2 regions of the Halomonas zincidurans B6 genome follow, and region 1 is predicted to be linked to the other one. Evidence: predicted binding sites of a transcription regulator. Region 1 holds the regulator's gene; the other holds the start of a gene.
The links. The regulator sigma-54, encoded in region 1, starts transcription at its own class of promoters, with help from an activator protein. The targets are predictions, from matches to a motif close to TGGCACNNNNNTTGCTNT.
Positions count from the first base shown of each region.

Region 2: hpxO (FAD-dependent urate hydroxylase HpxO) is a predicted target of sigma-54. The motif match lies at 3,117-3,134, and genes of this name have one in related genera.

Region 1 is NZ_JNCK01000001.1:1,036,181-1,044,016, forward strand. Features, by position in the region: gene rapZ (RNase adapter RapZ) at 1-240, opposite strand, end outside; gene ptsN (PTS IIA-like nitrogen regulatory protein PtsN) at 345-842, opposite strand; gene hpf (ribosome hibernation-promoting factor, HPF/YfiA family) at 852-1,160, opposite strand; gene HALZIN_RS0104885 (RNA polymerase factor sigma-54) at 1,349-2,767, opposite strand; gene lptB (LPS export ABC transporter ATP-binding protein) at 2,930-3,655, opposite strand; gene lptA (lipopolysaccharide transport periplasmic protein LptA) at 3,708-4,229, opposite strand; gene lptC (LPS export ABC transporter periplasmic protein LptC) at 4,226-4,816, opposite strand; gene HALZIN_RS0104905 (KdsC family phosphatase) at 4,820-5,362, opposite strand; gene HALZIN_RS0104910 (KpsF/GutQ family sugar-phosphate isomerase) at 5,373-6,353, opposite strand; gene HALZIN_RS0104915 (ABC transporter ATP-binding protein) at 6,554-7,366, shown strand; gene mlaE (lipid asymmetry maintenance ABC transporter permease subunit MlaE) at 7,426-7,836, shown strand, end outside.
Region 2 is NZ_JNCK01000001.1:129,982-137,817, reverse strand. Features, by position in the region: gene HALZIN_RS0100730 (FAD-dependent oxidoreductase) at 1-1,511, opposite strand, end outside; tRNA gene HALZIN_RS0100725 (tRNA-Asp) at 1,628-1,704, opposite strand; tRNA gene HALZIN_RS0100720 (tRNA-Val) at 1,719-1,795, opposite strand; tRNA gene HALZIN_RS0100715 (tRNA-Asp) at 1,874-1,950, opposite strand; tRNA gene HALZIN_RS0100710 (tRNA-Asp) at 2,036-2,112, opposite strand; tRNA gene HALZIN_RS0100705 (tRNA-Val) at 2,134-2,209, opposite strand; gene HALZIN_RS0100700 (alpha/beta family hydrolase) at 2,291-3,013, opposite strand; gene hpxO (FAD-dependent urate hydroxylase HpxO) at 3,229-4,404, shown strand; gene ttcA (tRNA 2-thiocytidine(32) synthetase TtcA) at 4,421-5,275, opposite strand; gene HALZIN_RS0100685 (3'-5' exonuclease) at 5,353-5,970, opposite strand; gene HALZIN_RS0100680 (DUF294 nucleotidyltransferase-like domain-containing protein) at 5,982-7,799, opposite strand.

The DNA.
Region 1 (7,836 bases):
GCGCTGGCGCACGGCCTCGAGCTGCGCGGGAAAGCGCTCGAGGGCCGTGGGCAAGTTGCGCGCATCAATGCTGACCGCGACGCTGGCGCGCTTGCTGTCGGCCTGCTGGAGCTCATCGATCAGCGCATCGAGGAGCATCGCCGGCAGGTTGTCGATGGCATAGAAGCCCAGGTCCTCGAGTGCCTGGAGGGCGATCGACTTGCCGGATCCGGAGCGGCCACTGATGATCACGAGTTGCATGGGGCGGCTCCCTTGTCACGATGAGTCACGAGGCGGTCGTATGACGCTGGGCATACCAGACCCGAATTGAATAGGCCGGGGCGAATTAAAGCGCAGCCTTCAGGCTACCTGGCCTGCCGCGGCGCGCTACCGGCGCCGCCATCGAGGGCATGGATGGCATCGATGAGCGTTTCGTGCAGTTCACGCTGGCTGGCACTGTGGCGCAGCCGGTTGCGGGTGTCGGCGTCGTTCATGATGCCGGCGACCTGGGCGAGTAGCGCCAGGTGGGTGTCGTCGGCCTCTTCGGGTACCAGCAGCACGAACAGCAGGTCGACCGGTTCGCCATCGACTGCATCGAAATCGATCGGCTCCTGTAGCTTGATAAAGCCGGCTACCGGCGCCTTGCAATGGGGATTGCGCGCATGGGGAATGGCCACGCCATTGCCGATGCCGGTACTCCCCAGCCGTTCACGACCGATCAGCCGGCTGAACACCTCCTGGCTGTCCAGGCTAGGGGTGTTCTGGGCGATGAAGGTGCTGAAGAACTCAAGCACGCGCTTCTTGCTCCCCCCGGGCACGGCAAACAGAGTGCGTTCGGGGGGCAGTATGGTTTCCAGTGACATGATGGGGAGTCAGCGGGCGCCGGCGCCTTGCGCGCGGGCCTGGGCCTTTTCCTTGTGTTTGACGAGTTGGCGGTCGAGCTTGTCGGCCAGGGCATCGATGGCGGCGTACATGTCGCCGTTCTCGGCTTCGGCATGCAAGTCAGCACCCGCTGCGTGAAGCGTGCAGGCCGCCTGATGGCGTTCCTTCTCGATCGAGAGCGTTACCTGCACGGTGGTGATGTTGTCGTAGTGGCGTTCCAGCCGCGCCAACTTTTCGTTGACGTAGTCACGCAATGCATCCGTCAGTTCGACGTGATGGCCGGTGATGTTGGCTTGCATGGCACGTTCCTTTTCGACGAGTGATGGCCGATTGTAACCCTTTTTGCAGCTTAGCAAACCCCTCGCGGGATGGTGGCCGCAAACGTCGCTTGTCGAGAGCGGGAAGACATGTGAATCGACGTTTCGATGCGATAGGGCGCGGCACTTTCCTTGTGCCGGGGAGAGAGCTGCATATGTCTGAAGGAGCCTCAGGCGAGGCGTCTGCGTTCACCGGAGGAGGGGATGCCCAGCGCTTCGCGATACTTGGCGACGGTGCGTCGCGCCACCGCGATGCCATCGGCGGCGAGCAGCTCGACCAGCTTGCTGTCGGAAAGTGGCTTGCGCGGCGGCTCGTCGCCGATCAGCTTCTTCAGGCGTGCGCGTATCGCGGTGCTGGAGTGCGCATCGCCTTCGCTGCCGCCGCCGACATGGCTCGAGAAGAAGTACTTGAGTTCGAAGACGCCGCGCGGGGTATGAATGAACTTCTGTGTGGTGACCCGCGAGATGGTCGATTCGTGCATCTCCACGGTCTGGGCGATGTCGGCGAGCACCAGCGGTTTCATGGCCTCCTCGCCACGCTCGAGGAAGTCGAACTGGCGGATCATGATCTCGCGACCGACCTTGAGCAGGGTGTCGTTGCGACTCGACAGACTCTTGATCAACCAGCGCGCCTCCTGAAGGTGCTGCTTCATGAAGGTGTTGTCGTCGCTCTTGTCGGCGCGCTTGATCAAGGCGGCATAGTCGGGCTGGACGCGCAATCGCGGTAGCGCCTCGGGATTGAGCTCGATACGCCAGCCCTCGCGAGTATGGCGAGCCACCAGGTCGGGGATCACGTAATCCTCGCCACTGGCGTCGAAGGCTTGGCCGGGGCGTGGATCGAGGGCGCGGATCAGGGCGATCACCGCATCGAGCTGGGCATCGTCGAGACGCAGCCGACGCTTGAGCAACTTGCGGTCATCATTGGCCAGCGCGTCGAGAAACTGGCGTACCAGGCGCTTGGCCTGGGGCAGCAGCGGCGTATCGTCGGCCAGCGTAGCCAGTTGCAGCAGCAGACACTCGCGCAGGTCGCGGGCGAATACACCGGTGGGGTCGAACTGTTGAAGACGATGCAGAATCTGCTCGACCTCGGCGGCCTTGAGTCCGGAAAGCCCCTGGCTGCGCAGGCCTTCCGTCAATTCGTCGAGCTGACCGTCGAGATAGCCGTCGAGGTTGACTGCATCGATGAGACAGTCGGCGATCGCATGTTCGCGACTGTCGAGCCCGGTCATGTCGAGCTGCCAGCGAAGGTGATCCTGCAGGCTCTGATCGGCGGTGTTGCGCTCGAAGTCGGGAGCGTCTTCGCTGCGTCCGGCGCCGGGGGCCAGATCCTGGTAGGTGTCCGACCACTCGCTGTCCAGGGCGAGTTCCTCAGGGATGTCGCTGGCCCAGTCGTCGTCGAGCGCTTCGCCGACGTCGGCTTCCCCGAAATCATCCTCCATCTCGAGCATGGGGTTGGATTCCAGCGCCTGCTGGATCTCCTGGCGTAGATCCAGCGTCGACAGCTGCAGTAGCTGGATGGCCTGCTGCAACTGAGGCGTCATGGTCAGCTGGGTGCCGACCCGAAGCTGCAACGTGGGTTTCATTGCCATGACAAGCGTGACTTCACTGAGAGGATTTCACGACACGTTATCCTGCTCGGTGAGGCCTTGCAAGTGTAAAAGCAATAACCATGCCATCATGCGGGCTAATACAGCTTGGCGAGACCTTGCGTGGAGGCGCGGGCTTGACAGCCGCCATCGTGCTGCGAGCGCTCAAAGGCGGAATTCGCTACCCAGATAGACCTCGCGGACCTTCTTGCTGGCGAGTATCGCTTCCGCGTTGCCTTCGGCGATGATCTGGCCGTCGCCGACGATGTAGGCGTTGTCGCAGATATCCAGCGTCTCGCGCACGTTATGGTCGGTGATCAGTACGCCGATGCCCCGATCGCGCAATTGACGGATGATCGACTTGATTTCGCCGACCGAAATCGGGTCGACCCCCGCGAAGGGCTCGTCGAGCAGGATGAACGCCGGCTCGGTGGCCAGTGAGCGGGCGATCTCTACCCGGCGACGTTCGCCGCCGGACAGGCTCATGCCCATGTTGTCGCGAATATGGGTGATATGGAATTCCTCGAGCAGTTGCTCGAGCTGGCGCTTGCGTCCCGGCTTGTCCAGGTCGCGACGCATCTCGAGGATCGCCATGATGTTGTCGGCGACCGACAGCTTGCGAAAGATCGAGGCTTCCTGAGGCAGGTAGCCGATGCCGGCGCGGGCGCGGTGATGCATCGCTGCGCGGCTGAGGTCCTGGTCGTCGATGCCCACCTCGCCGGCGTCGGCGCGCACCAGGCCGACGATCATGTAGAATGAGGTCGTCTTGCCGGCCCCGTTGGGGCCGAGCAGGCCGACGATGCTGCCCTGGCCGATCGATAGGCTGATGTCCTGGACCACGCGGCGATTCTTGTAGCTCTTGGCCAAATGCCGGGCGAACAATGTCTTCATCGCGCGGGGCTCTCCTCTGGGCTGGCCTCTGGACTGATCTCGGCCGGCGGGGTCATTGTTCGGCCGACTTCGGTGTCAGGCTCATGCGCACGCGCTCGTTCTCGGCTCCCTGGGCCTGGGAACGCGCCTGGACCTGACGGCTATCGAGGAAGTACTCGACATAGGCGCCCTTGAAAGTGTCGCTGGCCTGGTGCAGTTCGGCCTGGCTGATCAGTTCGACGCGTCGCTCGCCGGCGTAGTAGACGATCGTCTCGCCCCAGCCCTTGACCAGCGGATCGTCGGGCGCCGGGCGCTGTTCGAGATAGGCGCGCTCGGTGCCGCCGGTAGCGGTCACCAGAGTCACTTCGCCCTGGTCGTTGCGCTCGATCTCGACACGCTGAGCGGTCAATTTCATGCTGCCCTGCTGCATGGCGACGTCACCGGTGTAGACGGCGGTGCCGGCACGGTCGTCGAGATTCAGGCGGTCGGCGGCAATGTTGATCGGCTGGTTGGCATCGCCTTCCAGCGCCAGGGCCGGCGTGGCGAGCAGCGCCGCACCGGACAGGCCTAGGGCAGCGATTAGGGTGCGCATCATGATCCTGATTCCTCGTCGATCGGCGGGTGATAGCCGCGTACATTGCCGTTGAGCTGCATTTGTCCGCTGTCCAGCCAGGCATCGAAACGATCGCCGCGCACGCGTTGCTGAAACTTGCGCAGCACGGCCTCGCTTTCACTCCAGGCATGACCGGTTTCGGCGTCGTAAATCAAGACCTCGCTGTTGATTTTCCAGCCCTGTTCGGGCGCCTGGAGCTGGGCGTTGCCGCTTAGCTTGAGCGGATTGGCGTTGGCTCCCAGCCTACCTGTGTCGGCGCTGGCGAGCCAGACCCGGCCGCGGTCGTCGACGAGCCGAGCGTCGGGCGCTTGCAGCCGCGTCACGTCATCGGTGGGGGTATGCGTAAGCCGGGGTGTCTCGAGTCGCTGATAGGCGGTACCGGTCGCATCGAAGCGGGTCAGCGTGGCGTCTTCCAGGTAGTAATCGGGTTCGCCGCTCTCGCCCGTGGAAGGGGGCGAGGGCAACGAGATGAGGTTGCGTTGCTCGATCAAGGCCAGCAGCCCACCCAGCGCGAGCAGGATGAGCGCCAGCCACCCTTTGGGCGAAAGCCGCGAGAAACGCTGGAGCATCGTTCAGTTCCGGCCGTGGAGATAAGCGTCGAGCAGCGCCGTCCAGTGGCCCCGCATCTGCAGCAGGCCATCGCAGATCTCGCGTATGGCGCCGTGGCCGCCGGCACGCAGAGTGACCCAGTCGGCCCGCTCACGGACGTAGTCTGGCGCATTGGGCACGCTGATGCCGAGCCCCGCGTAGTGGATGGGGGCGAGATCAGGCAGGTCGTCGCCGCAATAGGCGAGCTGCTCGAAATCCAGGCCCAGCGTGTCGAGTAATTCGCGCAGCAAGGTCAACTTGTCGTCACGCCCTTGAAAGACATGTTCGATTCCCAGCGCCGCGGCACGCCGAGCCACCATCGGCGACTCGCGACCGGTGATGATCGCCACCTCGATCCCGGTGCGACGCAGCAGCTTGATGCCCTGGCCGTCCTGGGTACTGAAGGCTTTGGTTTCCTGGCCATCGGCCTGGAAGTACAGCTGACCGTCGGTCATCACGCCATCGACATCGAAGGCCAGCAGCCGCATGTGACGAGCGCGCTCGACCAAATGGGGGGGATGGGGCATCGCTGTCTCCTCAGACCACGCCGCTGACGAGCAGGTCGTGCATGTGGATGGCGCCGATGGGGCGGTCGTCGTCGTCGACCACGGCCAGCGCAGTGATCCGGTTGTCCTCCATGAGCCTGACGGCCTCGGCCGCCAGAATGTCGGCGCGAATCCGTTTGCCGCCGCGGGTCATTACATCGTCGACCCGCAGCGCGCGCAGGTCGCCATGCTGGTCGAGGGTGCGGCGCAGATCGCCGTCGGTGTAGACGCCGGCCAACCGGCCCTTTTCATCGACCACGCAGGTGAAGCCCAGCCCCTTGTGCGTGATCTCGAGCAGCGCTTCGCGCAACGGGCTGCCGATGACGACGCTGGGCAGCCGCGCGCCGCTGTGCATCAGATCCTCGACCTTGAGCAGCAGGCGCCGGCCCAGCGTGCCGCCGGGATGTGACAGGGCGAAGTCCTCGGCGGTGAAGCCGCGCGCCTCGAGCAGGGCCACCGCCAACGCGTCGCCAAGCGCCAGCGCGGCGGTGGTCGAGGCGGTCGGCGCCAGATCGAGCGGACAGGCTTCGCGCTCCACGCTGGCGTCGAGGTGGGCCTCGGCATGGCAGGCCATGGCCGAGGCGGGACGCCCGGTCATGCTGATCAGCGGCGTGCCCATGCGCTTCAACAGCGGCAGCAGCGCGGTGATCTCCTGAGTCTCGCCGGAGTTCGACAGCGCCAGTACCACGTCGCGGGCGGTGATCATGCCCAGGTCGCCGTGGCTGGCCTCGCCGGGGTGGACGAAGAAGGCCGGCGTTCCAGTGCTCGCCAGCGTGGCGGCGATCTTGCGTGCGATATGCCCCGACTTGCCCATGCCGGTGACCACCACGCGCCCCTGGCAGGCGAGGATCAGCCGGCAGGCGCGGTCGAAATCGTCGGACAGCTTGCCGATCAGTGTGGCGATGGCCTGCTGTTCCAGTTTCAAGGTGCGTCGGGCGCTGGCACGAAAGGCGAAGTCGATATCGATGGTCATGGCAGTGATTGTTGCCCCCGGGGCGATTGGACTCAAGAGGCGACGCTGCCGGACGCTCCGGCCGGTTCGTCGCAACTGTGCCGGGCGCTTATTAGACGCATAGTGGCGGTGGCATGCAAGGGTGAAACCCGGTCGGGCTGGTCGTGGTACGCTGGGTTAGGATACGATGTTCGATAATTTTTCACCACTGAGTCGCCTGAATGAACGAATCGCTGCTCGTCGAGGTGGAAGGATTGCGCTTTTCCCGTGGCGAGAAGGAAATCTTTCGCGGTGTCGATCTGCAGATTCCGCGCGGCAAGATCACTGCGATCATGGGACCCAGCGGCACCGGCAAGACGACGCTGCTCAAGCTGATCGGCGGCCAGTTGCGGCCGGACGCGGGGCGGGTCAGGATCGCCGGCCACGACGTGCACCGCCTGTCGCGGCGGGCGCTGTTCCGGCTGCGCCGGCGCATGGGCATGCTGTTCCAGAGCGGCGCGCTGTTTTCCGATCTCTCCGTGTTCGAGAACGTGGCTTTCCCGTTGCGCGTGCATACCGATCTGCCCGAGGCGATGGTACGCGACATCGCCCTGATGAAGCTCGAGGCGGTGGGCTTGCGTGGCGCTCGCGAACTGATGCCCTCGGAACTGTCGGGGGGGATGCTGCGACGGGTGGCGCTGGCCCGGGCGATCGCCCTGGATCCCGACTTGATCCTCTATGACGAGCCGTTCGTGGGGCAGGATCCGATCTCGATGGGCGTGCTGGTGCAATTGGTCAAGAAGGTCAATCAGGCACTGGGACTGACCGCCGTGGTGGTCTCCCACGACGTCAAGGAGACCCTGACGATCGCCGATTATGTCTACGTGATCTCCGATGGCCAGGTGATGGCGCATGGCACGCCGGCATCGCTGGATGACACCGGCGACGCCCGGGTGCGCCAGTTCATCCACGGTGAACCCGACGGACCGGTGCCGTTTCATTATCCAGCGCCGGATTACGTCACCGACATCATGGCCGGGAGGGTGCAGCGTTGAGCGATCGTCACGAAAATCGTAGCCATGCCTTGCCCGGTACGATCTTGCGCCGGGCTGTCTTGCGCAGGATCGCGGCGCTGGGTCGGACGACGCTGGATGCCATCGACGCGCTGGGGCGGGCGGGGATGATCCTGGTGTTGTCGAGTCTGACCGTGCCGTCACGGGAAGGCTGGCGGCTGTGGCTGCGCCAGATGCATTTCGTCGGCGTGATGTCGCTGGCCATCGTGCTGGTATCCGGCATGTTCATCGGCATGGTGCTGGGGCTGCAGGGCTACACCATTTTGGTCGATTTCGGCGCCGAGGATGCGCTGGGGCAGATGGTCGCCCTGTCGTTGCTGCGCGAACTGGCGCCGGTGGTCACGGCGTTGCTGTTTGCCGGGCGCGCCGGCTCGGCGCTGACCGCCGAGATCGGCCTGATGAAGGCCACCGAGCAACTCTCGAGCATGGAGATGATCGGTGTCGACCCGTTG
Region 2 (7,836 bases), 910 kb from region 1:
TAGTCGATGACGCTGGGATGATCGCTGCCGGGCAGCTCGAGCGCGCGCGGACGCACCCCGCTGGCCAGGATCACCGCGTCGAAGCCGCGCAGCGATTCGATATCCGCGGCGGTTCCGAGACGCACATCGACGCCATGACGTTCGAGCATCTCGCGGTAGTAGCGCAGCGTCTCGGCGAACTCCTCCTTGCCGGGAATCAGGCGGGCGAAGTTGAACTGGCCGCCGATGTCGGCCTGGCGCTCGAACAGCACCACCCGGTGGCCGCGCTGGGCCGCGGTCACTGCGCTGGCCAGCCCCGCCGGCCCGGCACCAACCACCGCCACCGACTTGGGCGTATCGGCCGGCGCGATCGTCAGCTCGGTCTCGTGACAGGCGCGCGGATTGACCAGGCACGAAGTCAGCCTGCCCTGGAAGGTATGGTCCAGGCACGCCTGGTTGCAGGCGATGCAGGTATTGATCGCCGCGCTGTCGCCGGCGCGCGCCTTGCTCACCCACTGCGGATCGGCAAGGAACGGCCGGGCCATCGAGACCATGTCGGCGTGGCCGTCGGCCAGCACCCGCTCGGCGATCTCGGGCATGTTGATGCGGTTGGTGGTGATCAACGGCACCTTGAGCTCGGCCTTCATGCGCCGGGTCAGTTCGCTGAACACTGCCCGCGGCACGCTGGTGACGATGGTCGGCACCCGCGCCTCGTGCCAGCCGATGCCGGTATTGATCAGGCCCGCCCCGGCGGCCTCGACGGCGCGCCCCAGCGCGACCACCTCCTGCCAGGTGCTGCCCTCCTCGACCAGGTCGATCATCGACAGCCGGAAGATGATCAGAAACGCCTCGCCCAGCGCCTCGCGGATGCGCTCGACGATCGCCACTGCAAAGCGCATGCGGTTCTCGAACGGCCCGCCCCATTCATCGTCGCGCCGATTGGTGCGCGCGCAGACGAACTGGTTGATCAGATAGCCCTCGGAGCCCATCACTTCGACGCCGTCGTAGCCGGCCTCGCCGGCCAGCCGCGCGCACTCGACGTAATCGGCGATCGTCCGCTCGATTTCGTCGCCATCGAGCGCGCGCGGCGGGTAAGGGTTGATCGGCGCCTGAATCGCCGAAGGCGCCACCAGATCGGGGGAATAGGCGTAGCGTCCAGCGTGCAGGATCTGCAGGCAGATGCGCCCGCCCGCCTCGTGAACCGCCGTGGTGACGACACGGTGCCGATCGGCTTCTGCGGTGCTGGTCAGCTTGGCCGCGCCGTGAAACACCGCCCCTTCGGCGTTGGGTGCGATCCCGCCGGTAACGATCAGCCCCACGCCGGCGCGCGTGCGCTCGGCATAGAACGCCGCCAGCCGCGCAAACCCGTCCGGCGCTTCCTCGAGATTGGTGTGCATGGAGCCCATCAGGACGCGATTCGGCAAGGTGATCGAGCCCAGCTGCAACGGCTGGAACAGGTGCGGATAAGCGGTCACGGAGGTTCCTCGGCAAGATTCAAACAACTGTATGAACAGTGTAGCGAATCGCCGCATGGAAACAATCGCGACCAAGGCCAAAGACGGAAGACGGAAGACGGAAGACGGAAGACAGGCTGGACGCGTGGGGCCTGCCCGGCAATGCGAGGCGGCGAATGGTGCAGGGAGGGAAATGGCGGACCGGACGGGACTCGAACCCGCGACCTCCGGCGTGACAGGCCGGCATTCTAACCGACTGAACTACCGGTCCGCATTATATCCGCGTGGTGGGTGATACTGGACTCGAACCAGTGACCCCCAGCATGTGAAGCTGGTGCTCTAACCAACTGAGCTAATCACCCATCGAATGCGCTACACAAGTTAGCGGGGCTACTAGAGAATCTACTAGTAGAGAACCTGTAGCAGAATCTCGACAGACATGGCGGACCGGACGGGACTCGAACCCGCGACCTCCGGCGTGACAGGCCGGCATTCTAACCGACTGAACTACCGGTCCATTTTCAACGCATCGGGCTGTCACCGCCGTCAACACGCAGCTGCCTGGTCAATCCGAAATCGCCAGGCGAAATCGGCACGAAGAATGGCGGACCGGACGGGACTCGAACCCGCGACCTCCGGCGTGACAGGCCGGCATTCTAACCGACTGAACTACCGGTCCGCATGTCTTCGCAACGTGATTTGGTGGGTGGTACTGGGTTCGAACCAGTGACCCCCAGCTTGTAAGGCTGGTGCTCTCCCAACTGAGCTAACCACCCGGTCACGTGGCGCTGCATTCTACCGGGCAACGTCGGAATGTCAACGCCTTTTCGACAGCGTCCCGGTGCTTGAAGCACGTCTCACCGCGTCTTGGCCATCCAGCGGGCGGCGACCGCCGCGGCCTCGTCGATCAGCGATTGCTGACTGCGCCCGGTGGCGCGGCGCGGCCGCCAGTCATGCTCGCCGTCGGCGAGAAAATGCACCTCGGCGCCGCTCGGCAGTGTATAACCGGCGACCTCCTCCTGGCTACCGAATGGGTCGCGCGTGCCCTGCAGGACCAGCGTCGGACAGCGCAACGTCGGCCAGTGCGCCAGCCGCGTGCGCTCGGGCTTGCCCGGCGGATGAAAGGGATAGCTGCACAGGATCAGCCCGGGCGCGCCGTCCTCGGCGGCGAGCAGACTGGCGACCCGCCCGCCCAGCGACTTGCCGCCCAGCCAGGCCGGCGCCAGCCCCGCGACATCGAGCGCCTCGCGCCAACGGCGCAGCTCCTCGACCAACCGCTCGGCACGCGGTGGCGGCCGGCGACGCTGCTCCTCGCGCATGCGCTGCATGTAGGCGAACTCCAATGCCAGGGTCTGCACGCCTTCGTCCGCCAGGGCCTGGCGCAGCTGGCGCATGAACGCGGCATCCTGCCCGGCGCCCGCCCCATGCGCCAGCAGCAGGCGCCCATGGCGCGCCTCGCCGAGTTTTTCCAGCGGCCCCAGGCCGTCGATATACAGCAGCGCATCATCCGCTGACGCCAAGGCCTCGCTGAGCATCTGCGGCGCAACCCGCCGATAGCCCCGCTGCCGGTAAATAGTCATATTCCTCCCGGTAATCGCTTTATTCTGCCGCTGGGGTGTCCATGGTACGCAGATTCCTCCAATCGGAAGATCGACATGACTGTCTGCGAGCCGCGACACGACATGCCAGGCGCTTTGCAGACGCCTCGAGAGATCGCTTAGCATGGAAAGCTGAACGATCGGTCAAATCGAAATTCGGACCCGATCACCCGCCAACGACAACCACGGAATGCATCATGGCCGCTTTGAACCTCCTCGTCATCGGCGCCGGCATGGGCGGGCTGACCGCGGCACTGGCGCTGCAACAGGCCGGTCACCGGGTCAGCGTGGTCGACCGGGTCAGCGAGCTACGGCCGGTGGGGGCGGCGATCTCGGTGTGGTCCAACGGCGTCAAGGTACTCGAGCGGCTGGGCCTCGGCGAGGCCGTCGAACGCGTCAGCGGCAACATGCGGCATATGCGCTACGCCACCCAGGACGGCGAGCTGCTCAGCGAATTCAGCCTCGCCCCCCTTTACGAGGCGGTCGGCCAGCGCGCCTGCCCGATCGCCCGCGCCGAGCTGCAGCGCCTGCTGCTCGAGGCGGTGGGCGAGCGCAATGTGCGCCTGGGAGTGACATGCAGCGATTTCGACAACGACGCCGAGGGCATCACCGCGCATTTCGACGATGGCAGCCGGCAAACCGCCGATCTGCTGGTGATCGCCGACGGCACCCATTCGCGGCTGCGCGAAAAGGTGCTTGGCCACAGCGTGGCGCGGCGTTACTGCGGTTACGTCAACTGGAACGTGCGCGTGCCGGCCAGCACGGACCTGGCGCCACTCGATCACTGGGTGCAGTACGTCGGCGAGCATCAGCGGGTGTCGCTGATGCCGATGAGCGGCGACGCCGCCAGCCCCGAATTCTACTGCTTCTTCGACGTGCCGCTGCCGGCCGGCACCGCCAGCGATCCGACGCGCTATCGCGACGAGTTGCGCGAACATTTCACCGGCTGGGCGGCCCCGGTGCAGCGGCTGATCGAGCGCTTCGACCCGGCGCAGATGGCCCGCGTCGAGATCCATGACATCGAGCCGCTGGATCGGCTGGTCGGTCAGCGCACGGCGATCATCGGCGACGCCGCGCATGGCATGGCCCCCGACCTGGGCCAGGGCGGCTGCCAGGCCATGGAGGACGGCTGGGTGCTGGCGCGGGTGCTGGAAAACGCCGAGGGCGACATTGCTGCCGCGCTCAAGGCCTACGACGCGGCGCGGGTCGCGCGGGTCGGCGAGATCGTCAGCCGTGCCCGCAAGCGCGCCGAGACCACCCACGGCGCGAATCCGGCGGCCACCCAGGCCTGGTACGCCGCGCTCGCCACCGAGGATGGCTCGACCATCATGGGCGGTATCGAGAAGACCATCCGCGGCGGGCCGTTGTCATGAGCGCGACGTGAAACACTCAGGCCTCCCGGGCCAGCAGGTCGAAGGCCGCGATGCGCCCCGCGTTCATGCGTCGCTGCTTGTCCTCGAGCCCTTCGAAATCGAACAACTCGCGATCGGCGAGTTGCGACGGCGCGACGTTGGTGACCGCCTTGAACATCGTCTCCAGTCGTCCGGGGTGCTTGTGCTCCCAGTCGGCGAGCATCTCCTTGATCACCTGGCGCTGCAGGTTGGGCTGCGAGCCGCACAGGTTGCAGGGAATGATCGGAAACGCCATCAGCCGCGCGAACTCGGCGATGTCCGCCTCGCGGCAGTAGGCCAGCGGGCGGATGACGAGGTTCTTGCCGTCGTCGGAGAGCAGCTTGGGCGGCATCGACTTGAGCGAACCGCCATAGAACATGTTGAGGAACAGCGTCTCGAGGATATCCTCGCGATGATGACCCAGCGCCACCTTGGTCGCACCGATCTCCTCGGCGTAGCCGTACAGCGAACCGCGCCGCAGCCGCGAGCATAGCGCACAGGTGGTCTTGCCCGCGGGGGTCTTCTCCTTGACCACCGAATAGGTATCACGCTCGAGAATATGATAGTCGACGCCGATGCCGCTCAGGTACTCGGGCAGCACATGCTCCGGGAAGCCGGGTTGTTTCTGGTCGAGATTGACCGCCACCAGCTCGAAGTCGATCGGCGCGTTGCGCTGCAGGTTGCGCAGGATCTCGAGCAAGGTGTAGGAGTCCTTGCCCCCGGACAGGCAGACCATCACCTTGTCGCCGTCCTGGATCATCGCATAGTCGATGATCGCGTTGCCGACTTGGCGACGCAGGCGTTTCTGGAGCTTGTTGAACTCGCGTTTCTGGGTACCGGTAGATGCTTGCATGGGGCGAACGACACGCAGGGATATGAAGGCGCGCCTATGCTATCACCGTGCCCGGCGACTTGCGATGCCGTTACCGCCTAGCCCGCCGCCAGCGCGCCCTTCTTCAAACGAACGAACATCAGCGCCGTGGTCACGGCATCGCCAAGCGCGGTATGGCGTCCCATCACCGGCACGTTGAGCGCCCTGGCGAGCGTCTCGAAGTCCACCGTCGGTTCCAGGTGCGGTCGCGTCCGACGCATCTCGCGCAGGTAGACCTGAGCCATGTCGAGGCACACGTTGGGCAGGTCGAAGCCGAACAGCGGCCGCAGGTGACGGTTGATCACCGCCAGGTCGTAATCGATGCACCAGCCCAGCAGCGGACGATTGCCGACGAAATCGAGGAATGTCTCCAACGCATCATAGAGCGCCTCGCCATCGTTCAGATCGACTCCGCGCAGGCGATGGATCTTGATCGAATCGCCGCTCAGGCTGGCCGGTGGCTGGAGACGCAGGTCCAGCGAATCGCTGGTCAGCACCCGCTCGCCCTTGATGCGCACCGCGGCGATCGAGACCAATTCGGCGGTCTTGGTGTCAAGACCGGTGGTTTCGCAATCGATGGCCACCAGCTCCTCGCCGGTGTAGGGATTGAACAACCAACCATAGCGGCCATCGGCTTGACGGCGGCGGTCGGCCACACGCCGTAGCGAACGTATCATTGCAGCCCTCGTCAGTATTCGAGATGGAAACGGTGGGTCAGGCGTTGCTGGAAATCCTTGACGATATGCAGCGCCTCGCGCAGCAGGTCGCGCTCCAGCGACGACAGGGTCTGGACCACGACCAGATTGGGTTCGTCGCTGTTCTGCCGACCGTTGAGCTGGGCCAGTTGCTGCTTGAGGCGCAGTTCGGTGAACAGCGCCAGCGCCTCGCCGAGATCAGCGGCAAAGTCCGCTTCCAGCCGCCCCTGATCGGCGAGTGCCTCCAGCCGGCCCAGGGTCGAGGTCGCGGTGATGCGGCATTCCAGTGCCAGGGTGCGCACGCCGTGCACGATCGGGAAGATCCCACCCTTCTTGATGTCGATGCCGTGCCGGGGCTTCTTGAGCGTACCGAACAGGGTCAATGGTGCGGCAAAATGCAGCGCGGCCCGGGCAAGGTAAGACAACAGCAGCTCATCGTGCGAACAGCTGGCGAAGAGATGCTCGCGCAGACGTCCCAGCAAGCGGATGTCGCCGGCCACGCCATGCGCGTCGAGCATGATCGCGAGATTCATCAACGCCGCGCCGTCACGCCGCTCGGCCCAGCGCGTGATCGTCCTGCGCCAGCCACTCTCGCTGTCCACCCAGACCGGGTTCGAGACCATGATATTGCCCGGACACGGCGGATAGCCCAGCCGATAGAGCGTTTCGGTGAAGCGCTGCATGGCGTCGGCGCAATCCGGCCAGTCGCTGTCGTCGGCGACGATCAGCGCATTGTCCTGATCGGTCTTGAGGATCTGTTCGCCACGCCCCTCGCTGCCCATCACCAGCAGACAGCTCTGGGCCCGGCAGCGCGGTTCGATGAGAAACTGGAAGGCCTTGTTGATGATGCGGCCATTGAGCGCTGCCAGCAGATCCATGGCGAACCGGAGCTTGACCCCTTGCGCCATCAAGGCCTGAACCAGCCCCGGCAGCCGCGCACTGGCGCGGGCCAGGGCCTCGATATCGTCGGCCTGCTCGAGTTCGAGGCTGACCACGTAGGAGCGGCTGGAGAAATAGCTGAGCACATCGGTCAACTCGACCACCCCGATCGGGCTGTCCCGCTCCACCACCACGACTCTGGATACCTCATGGCGAGTCATTTTTACCAGCGCCTCGAACAGATACTGATCGGGGCCGGCGGCCACCAGCTCGAAGTGAGCGATACCCACCACCGGACGGTCCTGCGCCGTGCCTTCCATCACCAGCGCATTGAGCAGATCGGTCTTGGTCACCACCCCGAAGCGGCCGTCCTTGCCGACCAGCAGGCTATCGGCATGGCTCTCGTTGAGCCGACCGACCGCCATGGCAATGCTGGTGGCCGCCGTCACGATCAGCGGCTTGCGCATGCATTCACTGATCCGCGCGAGCATGAAGCTCGCCATGTTCACGCCGCTCTCGGCACGGCGCTCGGCCAGCATACGGGTCTTCTGCGCCAGCCCGCGGCGGAAGAACTCGGCGAAGGTCGGGTAATCGTCGCACAGGCGCTCGAATAGCGCCTTGGGCATCACATAGCAGAGGCTTTCCTGTTCCACCTTGAAGCGGTAACGGCTGGTGCCGTTGAGGATGCTGATGGCACCGAACAGGTCGCCGGCGGTGTAATGACCGATACGCGCCTGAGCGCCTGGCGCGAGTGGGTCGAACTCGGCGATCTCGCCCTTGTGAATGACATACACGAACTCGCCGGGCTGGCCGACCTCGAGAATGATCTCGTCGCTATCGAAATAAGCCAGGTCGACGCCGTTGAGCACACGTGCACGCCCGGCATCGTCGAGCAGAGAGAAAGGCGGTTGTGACAGGTCGATATCGACCATCAGGCTGCACTCTTGATAGTCATAGCGACCCCGCACA